One region of the Pseudomonas sp. LBUM1645 genome, then DNA from elsewhere that is predicted to be linked to it. Evidence: predicted binding sites of a transcription regulator. Region 1 holds the regulator's gene; each other region holds the start of a gene.
The links. The regulator FliA, encoded in region 1, starts transcription of late flagellar genes. The targets are predictions, from matches to a motif close to CTAAAGTTTNNNNNNNNNNNGCCGNTAA.
Positions count from the first base shown of each region.

Region 2: the regulator FliA is predicted to act here: its motif matches at 1,411-1,438, upstream of motA (flagellar motor stator protein MotA).
Region 3: the regulator FliA is predicted to act here: its motif matches at 1,703-1,730, upstream of ACA079_RS31425 (methyl-accepting chemotaxis protein).

Region 1 covers NZ_CP166811.1:5,271,081-5,274,359, reverse strand. Annotated here, with positions in the region: gene flhF (flagellar biosynthesis GTPase FlhF) at 1-750, shown strand, start outside; gene fleN (flagellar synthesis regulator FleN) at 867-1,697, shown strand; gene fliA (RNA polymerase sigma factor FliA) at 1,694-2,434, shown strand; gene ACA079_RS23820 (chemotaxis response regulator CheY) at 2,602-2,973, shown strand; gene ACA079_RS23815 (protein phosphatase CheZ) at 3,004-3,279, shown strand, end outside.
Region 2 covers NZ_CP166811.1:559,625-562,903, forward strand. Annotated here, with positions in the region: gene ACA079_RS02440 (HDOD domain-containing protein) at 1-1,340, opposite strand, end outside; gene motA (flagellar motor stator protein MotA) at 1,507-2,358, shown strand; gene motB (flagellar motor protein MotB) at 2,362-3,279, shown strand, end outside.
Region 3 covers NZ_CP166811.1:6,878,259-6,881,537, reverse strand. Annotated here, with positions in the region: gene ACA079_RS31435 (NorM family multidrug efflux MATE transporter) at 1-572, opposite strand, end outside; gene ACA079_RS31430 (LysR substrate-binding domain-containing protein) at 732-1,652, shown strand; gene ACA079_RS31425 (methyl-accepting chemotaxis protein) at 1,836-3,279, shown strand, end outside.

The sequences.
Region 1 (3,279 bases):
GAAGAACCTCGTCAGGCCTGGCGCATGTTGCTGGCGCACCTGGCGCGGATGATCGCCACACCGGAAGTCGAGCCTCTGGAAGAGGGCGGCGTGATTGCCATGGTCGGCCCTGCCGGCATGGGCAAGACCACCACCCTGGCCAAACTCGCGGCCCGTTACGTGCTCAAGTACGGCGCGCAGAATATCGCGCTGGTCAGCATGGACAGCTACCGTATTGGTGCTCAGGAACAACTCAAGACGTTGGGCCGGATCCTCAATGTGTCGGTGACGCATGTCGATCCGGGCCAGTCGCTGGTGCAGGCGCTGGAGCCTTTGCTGCGCAAACGCGTGGTGCTGATCGATACCGCAGGCCTTCAGGCCAGCGATCCGGCACTGCGCATGCAGCTCGAAAGCCTGGCCGGTCGTGGCATCAAATCGAAAAATTATCTGGTTTTGGCAACCACCAGCCAGAAACAGGTTCTAACGGCCGCTTATCACAGTTACAAGCGTTGTGGGCTCGCTGGCTGCATCCTGACTAAACTGGATGAAACGGCAAGTCTGGGCGAGGTGTTGAGCCTGGCCATCAGTCATGAATTGCCGGTGGCTTACCTCACCGATGGCCCGCGGATTCCGGATGATTTGCATCTACCGCGTCGTCATCAGTTGGTCAGTCGCGCCGTCAGCGTGCAAATGCAAGAAGAACCCAGCGAAGAAGCCATGGCTGACATGTTCGCTGATATTTACCACAGCCCGACCAAGCAGGTCGGCTGAGGTATTAATGAACAGTTTTTGTACCTACATCGATGGTCTGCCATGCATTGTTCAGTTAGTGAACGCGCAGCCAGTAATGTGGCCTCCGTCTAAGTAAGACAAGGTAAAGAAAATTCATGGGCAGCATGCATCCCGTACAGGTGATCGCGGTGACCGGCGGCAAAGGTGGCGTCGGGAAAACTAACGTGTCAGTGAACTTGTCCCTGGCTCTAGCAGAGCTCGGTCGACGCGTCATGCTGTTGGACGCCGATCTGGGGCTGGCGAACGTCGACGTCCTGCTGGGACTGACACCCAAACGTACTTTGGCCGACGTGATCGAAGGCCGCTGCGAGCTGCGCGACGTACTGTTGCAAGGTCCTGGCGGCATTCGCATCGTCCCGGCCGCGTCCGGCACGCAGAGCATGGTTCATTTGAGCCCGGCTCAACACGCCGGCCTGATCCAGGCGTTCAGCGATATCGGCGACAACCTCGACGTGCTGGTGATCGACACCGCTGCAGGCATTGGTGACTCGGTAGTCAGTTTCGTTCGCGCAGCGCAGGAAGTCTTGCTGGTGGTCTGCGACGAACCGACCTCGATCACAGACGCCTACGCACTGATCAAACTGCTGAACCGCGATTACGGCATGAACCGCTTCCGCGTCCTGGCCAACATGGCCCAGAGCCCGCAAGAAGGTCGCAACCTGTTCGCCAAGTTGACCAAGGTCACGGATCGCTTCCTGGACGTCGCCTTACAATACGTCGGCGCGGTTCCTTACGACGAAAGCGTGCGCAAGGCTGTGCAGAAGCAGCGCGCCGTTTACGAAGCCTTCCCGCGGTCCAAGTGCTCACTGGCATTCAAGGCCATTGCACAGAAGGTCGATACCTGGCCGCTGCCTGCGAACCCGCGCGGGCACCTGGAGTTTTTCGTCGAGCGCCTCGTGCAACAAACCGCAGGACCTGTGCTATGACAGCCAGTGGCTACAACCTCTACAAGAAGTCGGCACGTGACGCGCAGTACGAGCTGATCGAGCGTTACGCGCCACTGGTTAAACGCATTGCCTACCACTTGCTGGCGCGTCTGCCAGCCAGTGTCCAGGTTGAAGATCTGATCCAGGCCGGGATGATCGGCCTGCTTGAAGTGTCGACCAAATACGACGCCAGCAAAGGCGCGAGTTTCGAGACGTACGCGGGCATTCGAATCCGTGGCGCGATGCTCGATGAAGTACGCAAGGGGGACTGGGCGCCGCGTTCGGTCCACCGCAATACCCGGATGGTCAGCGACGCAATTCGCTCGATTGAAGCTAAAACCGGTCGTGACGCTAAAGATCACGAGGTTGCGGCCGAACTCCAATTGAGTCTCGACGATTATTACGGGATTTTGAACGACACCCTGGGCAGCCGGTTATTCAGTTTCGACGATCTGTTGCAGGACGGCGAACACGAAGGGCTGCACGAGGATGGCGCGAGTGCTCATCTCGAGCCGTCACGCGATCTGGAAGATGAACGCTTCCAGGCAGCGCTGGCGGACGCGATTGCCAATTTGCCGGAGCGTGAGCGACTGGTGTTGGCGCTGTACTACGACGAAGAGTTGAATCTCAAGGAAATCGGTGAGGTCCTGGGGGTCAGCGAATCTCGGGTCAGCCAGTTACACAGCCAGTGCGCGGCCCGTTTGCGGGGGCGTTTGGGGGAGTGGCGAGCGCGCTGAAGGCAGTGTGGGGACACTGCGAACGCGGCGGGTGGGGTGTTGAACCAAACCGGCCCCGATCTGTTGTGCTCCAGACAGTCATTGAGTGCTTTGCCGGATTGATTGAAATGGCGTGTCCAGGTGCTGGGCGCGTTTAAGACTGCTTGGAGGTCGAATTGAACAAGAACATGAAAATCCTCATTGTTGATGACTTCTCAACGATGCGGCGGATCATAAAAAACCTGTTGCGTGACCTTGGGTTCACCAACACGGTCGAGGCCGATGATGGCACTACTGCCATTCCGGTTCTCAACAGCGGCAGCATCGACTTTCTGGTAACAGACTGGAACATGCCTGGCATGACCGGTATCGATCTGCTGCGCCACGTGCGCGCCGATGAAAAGCTCAAGCACCTGCCGGTGCTGATGGTGACCGCTGAAGCCAAGCGCGAGCAGATCATCGAGGCAGCCCAGGCCGGTGTTAACGGCTATGTGGTCAAACCCTTTACGGCCCAGGCGTTGAAAGAAAAAATCGAAAAGATTTTCGAACGCATCGGTTGATGTGCGAAGCCACTGCGCCACGGGGGAGCTATGGAGCATTACGAATCTTCACAGGGCGATTTCGAGTTGACCCTGAAAAAACACGCTGTCGAACTGGTCGAAAGCCTTGAAAAAGGCAGGTTCGGCGACGCTGTGCAACTGATCCATGAGCTCAATCAGACCCGTGACCGCGGCCTGTATCAGGAAGTGGGCAAGCTCACTCGCGAGCTGCATAGCGCGATCGTCAATTTCCAGATTGACCCGAACATGCCGCAAGCCGAGGAAGTGTCACAGATCACGGATGCCACCGAGCGTCTGGGTTATGTG
Region 2 (3,279 bases), 2.4 Mb from region 1:
AGCGCAGAAAATTGCGCATTGTTGTCCGGTGTCAGTCGCACTTGGGCCTGTTGCGAGAGCAGGCGTTGCAGCACGGTGCTCTGGCTGACGGCGAAGTTCAGACCGGCTACTTCTTTTGGCAGCCCGGCCGTCTGGTGTACTCGCAGATTGTCATGGGTGCGGTCGGCCATCAGGATCATCACCCGACGCATGCCGCACGCGACCAACGCGTCCCGGGCAGACGTGGTCAAGTGCATGGCATTGGTGAAGCGACTGGGCTCGACCAGCAACTCGGCACACTGTCTGCGCCATTTCGCCAGGTCTTCGGCAGTCGGTGCCGGGGCTGGCAGCAATCCAGCGTGAACGCGGTTCATGCCCCACGGCCAGATCAGTGAAACGGCCGGATGCCAAAGGTCTGGCATGGCGTGATGGCGGGCGCTGTTGGCGGCCTGTTGGTGCAACTGCTGCTGCACTTCGTCCATCGGCATTTGCAGGTAAAGGCTGGTCAGGTACTGCCAGCGTTCACTGTGCGGACTGTCCCAGGCTTGTTGTGCCGACAGCGCCAGACCGTTGGCCAGCAGCACCGTATTGGCCGGTTGATTGAGCCAGCGGCGCAGGGTCGGATCGTCATCGAGGCGGTTCTGCTGGCGCAATGGATGATCGCTGTCGCGCGCGATGCGCAGCACTTTCACCAGCTCACGTTGCTCGTTGAGCAGCAGCCGATAACCCTGGTGCACCCAGTTCGGCAGGCGCCAGATGTCCACGAGCGCCAGGCAGATATCCAGCAGGCGCGCGCCGAACAATTGCATTTCAACTTTGCGCGCCGACTCACCTTTATGCATGACCCGCAGCTCCCATTCTTCGAGCAGCTGCGGATGGGTCAGCGCCATCGGCCAGAGCGGCGAGAGAAACAGCAGGCTGCCCCAGTGGATGTCCTGCCACAGCCGCGCCAGGCGACTGGCGAAAAAGCCGTTGGCCTGTTGGGTCGCATGCTGGCTGATCAGCTGCAGCTGACGCAGGGCGATCGGGATCTCCGATTGCGGCTGGGCAGGCAACCGGGCGAGCAGTTCTTCGGTGCGCTTCAAACCGAGGCGATTGATCGCCACCTCAAGGTTTTCCGCAGGCTCGGTCATGCTGCCATGGGTGTGGCGATTGGCTTCGCGAATCACGCTCAAGGCCAGCGCCGGGCTGTCCTGTATCAGTTCGGCAATATCGCGCAGGGAGCTGCGGCTGTTGGCGATGGCTTTGCAGACACGGTCATGACTGGCTTGCGGAACCGGCAGGCGCACGCCATCGAGAAGCTTGACCCAGCCTTCGAGAGTGGTTGGTTTTGGAGTTGGAACGTTCGTTTCGTTAGCCATGGTTGGACGCGATCATCGTCTGCATTACCTATGCCCGGAGCGGGCCAAATTGGCTTTTCGCCTGAACTGGCTATAGTCTGGCGCAGTTTTGCCGATAAGTAGAAGAAGAGATTTTTTAACTTCCGAATATGACCTTGAACCCGACTCAGTAAGTGCTCTCCTACCTATGGCTAAATTAATCGGCATCATCGTCGTATTCGCGAGCGTGCTCGGCGGATACGTGCTCTCCCACGGCAAAATTGCCGCCCTGATTCAGCCCTTCGAGGTGATGATTATTGGTGGTGCGGCACTCGGTGCATTTCTGCAGGCCAACCCCGGTTACATGACCATGCACGTGCTCAAGAAATCCTTGGGCATGTTCAGTTCGCGTTTCAACCACACGTTCTATCTGGAAGTGCTGGGCCTGATCTACGAGATCCTCAACAAGAGCCGCCGCGAAGGCATGATGGCGATCGAAGGCGACATTGAAGATGCCGCCGCGAGCCCGATCTTCGCCAAGTACCCGGCCGTGCTCAAAGATGAACGCATGACCGCGTTCATCTGCGATTACCTGCGCATCATGTCCTCCGGCAACATGGCTCCCCATGAGCTTGAAGGCCTGTTCGACATGGAGCTCTACAGCCTCAAGGAAGACCTCGAGCATCCGTCCCACGCGGTGAACGGTATTGCCGACGCCATGCCTGGTTTCGGTATCGTCGCGGCGGTACTCGGTATCGTGGTGACCATGGCTTCCCTGGGTGAAGGCGATCAGAAATCCATCGGCCTGCACGTCGGCGCGGCACTCGTCGGTACCTTCTTCGGTATTCTCGCGGCGTACGGTTTCTTCGGTCCGCTGGCTCATTCGCTGGCCCACGATGCCAAGGAAGAACTGAACGTCTACGAAGCCATCAAGGCCTCGCTGGTCGCTTCCGCTTCCGGCATGCCGCCGTCCCTGGCAGTAGAGTTCGGTCGCAAGGTTCTGTACCCGGCGCACCGTCCCAGCTTCGCTGAGCTGGAACAAGCGGTTCGCGGTCGCTAAGTCATGGAAAATAACCAGCCGATAATCATCAAGCGCGTCAAGCGCATCGCCGGCGGGCATCACGGGGGCGCCTGGAAAATCGCCTTCGCGGACTTCGCGACGGCGATGATGGCGTTCTTCCTGGTGCTGTGGCTGCTGTCCACCGCAACACCTGAACAGAAGATCGCCATCGCCGGTTACTTCAAGGACCCGGTCGGCTTTTCCGAAAGCGGTACGCCGTACATCATCGACCTGGGCGGCTCGCCGACCCTGGCGCCGGAGAACACCCTCAACCCCGAGGTGAAATCTCAGCCGCAGCCGGACAAGGTGACCATCGACACCGAACAGGTTGAAGGCATGGCCGAGCAGGTCGAGAAGGAGCGTCTCGAGCTGTTGCTGCAAGAACTGCAGACCAAGGTCGAAGAGAACCCGCAGCTGAAGAAATTCAAAGACCAGATCAGTTTCGAAATCACGCCGGACGGTTTGCGCATCCAGATCGTGGACGCCGAAAACCGGCCGATGTTCGACTCCGGCAGTGCACGTCTGAAGCCGTACTTCGAAGACATCCTGCTGGCCATGGCCGACACCATTAAAGCGGTGCCGAACAAGATCAGTATCAGCGGCCACACCGATGCCAAGCCGTACACGGGCACCGGTGACTTCGGTAACTGGGAGCTCTCGGCCAACCGTGCCAACGCAGCACGTCGCGCGCTGGTCGCCGGCAGCTATCCGGATGCACAGGTGGCGCGCGTCGTCGGTTATGCCTCGTCGGCGTTGTTCGATCGCGAGCACCCGTTCAATCCGATCAATCGCCGTATCGACATCGTGGTGCTGACCAAGAAAGCCCAGCGTGCCATCGAAGGTTCGCAAGGTGCGGAACCGGCTCCAGAACCAACGCCGACGCAAGGGCAGGGTGGACCGGGTGAAGTGCCTGCGACGCCA
Region 3 (3,279 bases), 1.6 Mb from region 1:
ATCAACCCCAGTTTCGGCAGACCGAACATGCCGGTGATCAATGCGTAATTGAGCAGGAAGTTGGCCACGGTGCCGCCGAGGCTGATGACCATCACCGGTGTTGCCCGGCCGATGGCGCTGGTGAAGCCGCGCAGGGCCATGAAGCTCAGGTAGCCGGGCAGGGCGAACGGCAGGATCAGCAGGAACTGCCCGGCCGCGTGGACGTTGGTTTCGGTCTGGCCGAACAGCAGCAACACCGGTTTGAGGTTCCACAGCAGCAGTCCGGCCACCAACGCCATCAACCACGCTAGCCATAACCCGGCCTGGGTCAGCCTGGCGGCGCCGACGATGTCGCCGGCACCCTGACGGATGGCCACGAGTGTGCCGACCGCGGCGATCACGCCAATGCAGAAGATCGACACGAACGAGTAAGTCGCTGCGCCCAGGCCGCCACCGGCCAGCGCCTCTGGACTCAGGCGCGCCATCATCAAGGTGTCGGTGAGGACCATCAGCATGTGCGCCAACTGCGAGGCAATCAACGGCCCCGCCAGCCGCAGGATGGCCCAGAGTTCGGTACGTGCTGGATGCTGCATGGTCATCACGCCTCGATTATCAGAGTGAACAGGAGAGAGCCGATTCTCGGCGCTCTGCGGGGTTTTCACAAAGGGATAAAAAGGATGGGTTGCATGAGTCAAACTCATGCTGAAGAGTTTCTGCTAGGGTGACCGAATCCCGCTATAGGAGCTTTCCGAATGTCTCGTCGTCTTCCTCCCTTGTATGCCCTGCGCGCATTCGAAGCGGCGGCGCGGCACAGCTCGTTTACCCGTGCGGCCGAAGAGCTATCGATCACCCAAAGCGCGGTCAGTCGGCACATTCGTACGCTAGAAGAGCATTTTGCCTGTCGGCTGTTTCACCGCAGCGGACGCAATCTGCAACTGACCGAGTCGGCGCGGTTGATCCTGCCCGGCATTCGCGAAGGCTTCACTGCCCTGGAGCGGGCCTGCAATACCTTGCGTGCCGAAGATGACATCCTGCGCATGAAAGCGCCGTCGACCCTGACCATGCGCTGGCTGCTGGCACGGCTCAGCCGCTTTCGGCACCTGCAACCGGGCAACGAGGTGCAATTGACCAGCGCCTGGATGGACGTCGACTCGGTGGACTTCAACCATGAACCGTTCGATTGCGCCGTCATCCTCAGCAACGGGCATTTTCCGCCGGACTGGGAGGCGAGTTTCCTGTTCCCGGAAGAGCTGATTCCAGTCGGCGCGCCGAATCTTCTGCAGGATCAACCGTGGGATGTCGCACGACTGGCCAATGCCGAACTGCTGCACCCGACGCCGGACCGACGCGACTGGCGCAGTTGGCTGGAACGCATGGGGCTGGCGGATCAGGTGTCGCTCAAGGGCGGGCAGGTGTTCGACACGCTGGAACTGGGCATGATCGCCGCCGCCCGAGGCTATGGCGTGTCCATGGGCGATCTGCTGATGGTGGCGGAAGATGTGGCTCAGGGACGTCTGAGTCTGCCGTGGCCGACGGCCGTCGCCAGCGGTGAGAAATATTACCTGGTCTGGCCGAAAACTCGCCCCGGTGGTGAACGTTTGCGCAGGCTCAGCGACTTCCTGCAAGGCGAAGCCCGAGCAATGGAATTGCCCGATGTTCAACACTTGGGCTGAATCGATAGAGCCGCCGCAATGGCGGCCTTGAGCCATATCCCGGTTAATTACTCAAGTATTCCGATTTTCCGCCGAAAATGCAGGTGGAACCTTCGTGCAGGTTCGACGCAATTCCCATTATTAGAATTTTGCTGAGTGTGCAGCCAGATCAAGGAAGATCCGGTCGCTCGGCCAGGAGCTGTCATGTCTCAACCTCGTGCCCGGATCGCCTCACAGCTTGGTCTTGCGCTTGCCGTGATACTGGCGATTGTCATCAGCGGCAGTACCGTGTTCGCCCTGCGTTCGCTGGACACCGCCAACCTCGCCACCCGCGAAGAGCACCTGGCCAGTGAAGCCCGGTTGCTGGCCGATCAGTTGAGTACCTTTCACGGCACGTTGCGTGAAAGCACCCAGCGCCTGAGCGGTCTGTTCGAGAAGCGCTTCAGCGCCGGTTTGAGCGTGCACCCGGATGAACCGGTGGCGGTAGCGGGCGCGCAGACGCCGGGGCTGCACCTGGGCAGCGAAGTGCTGAACAACAATTTCAAGGAAGTGGACGAGTTCAAGCAAATGACCGCCGGCGTTGCGACGGTGTTTGTGCGCAGCGGCGAAGACTTCATCCGGGTCAGCACGTCCCTGAGCAAACAGGACGGCAGCCGGGCCATCGGCACACTGCTCGATCACGCGAACCCGGCCTATGCCCGCTTGATGGCAGGGCAGGCCTACGTCGGTCGCGCCTTGCTTTTCGACCGGTCCTACATGACTCAGTACACCCCCGTACGTGACAGCGGCGGTAAGGTGATTGCCGTTCTGTTCGTAGGATTCGACTACACCGACGCGCAGAACGCGCAGTTTGCCAACCTCAAGCGCTTCCGTATCGGCCAGACCGGTTCCCTGGCGCTGCTGGATGAGCAGAGCAAATGGCTGGTGCCGATCGCGGGCGTGCAAGCGCTGGATCAGGCGACTCCGACCATCGTTGGCTTGGCGAAAACGCCGGGCAAGGGCGAGTTCTGGAGTGACAAGTCAGAAGATTTCTACAGCATTGCCGTACCGTTTGAAGGCGGCCCATGGTCGGTCGTGGCGAGCATGCCGAAAACAGAAATCCGTGCCGTGACCTGGAGTGTCGGCATTCAATTGGCGATTGGCAGTCTGCTGGCGATGTTGATCGCTGTGGGGGCGGCGGTCTGGTTGCTACGCAGCAAACTCGCACCTTTGGGTGATCTGGTGCGTCAGGCGGAAGCCTTGGGCGCCGGTGATTTGAGCGTGCGGCTGAACGTGTCGAGCAACGACGAGATCGGTCAATTGGCCCGCGCGTTCAATCAGATGAGCCAGGCGCTGTCGACCATGGTCGAGCACATCCGCAAGGCCTCGCAAGAGGTCAACAGCCGCGCCCAGGCCTTGTCCGGTCTGTCCGGTGGCGCCTATGAAGGGATGGAGCAGCAGTCGGGCGAAATCACCAGCATGGCCGGCGCCGTGGAAGAGTTCAGCGCAACGTCCCTGAACATCGCCGACAACATGGGCAACACCCAGCGTCTGGCCCAGGAAAACGCACAGCAAACCCAGATCGGTCGTACGTCGATGGACGAAGCGTCCTCGTCTCTGGAGCAAATCGCTGGTGCGCTGAACAGCACGGCGACAGTGATCAATACCT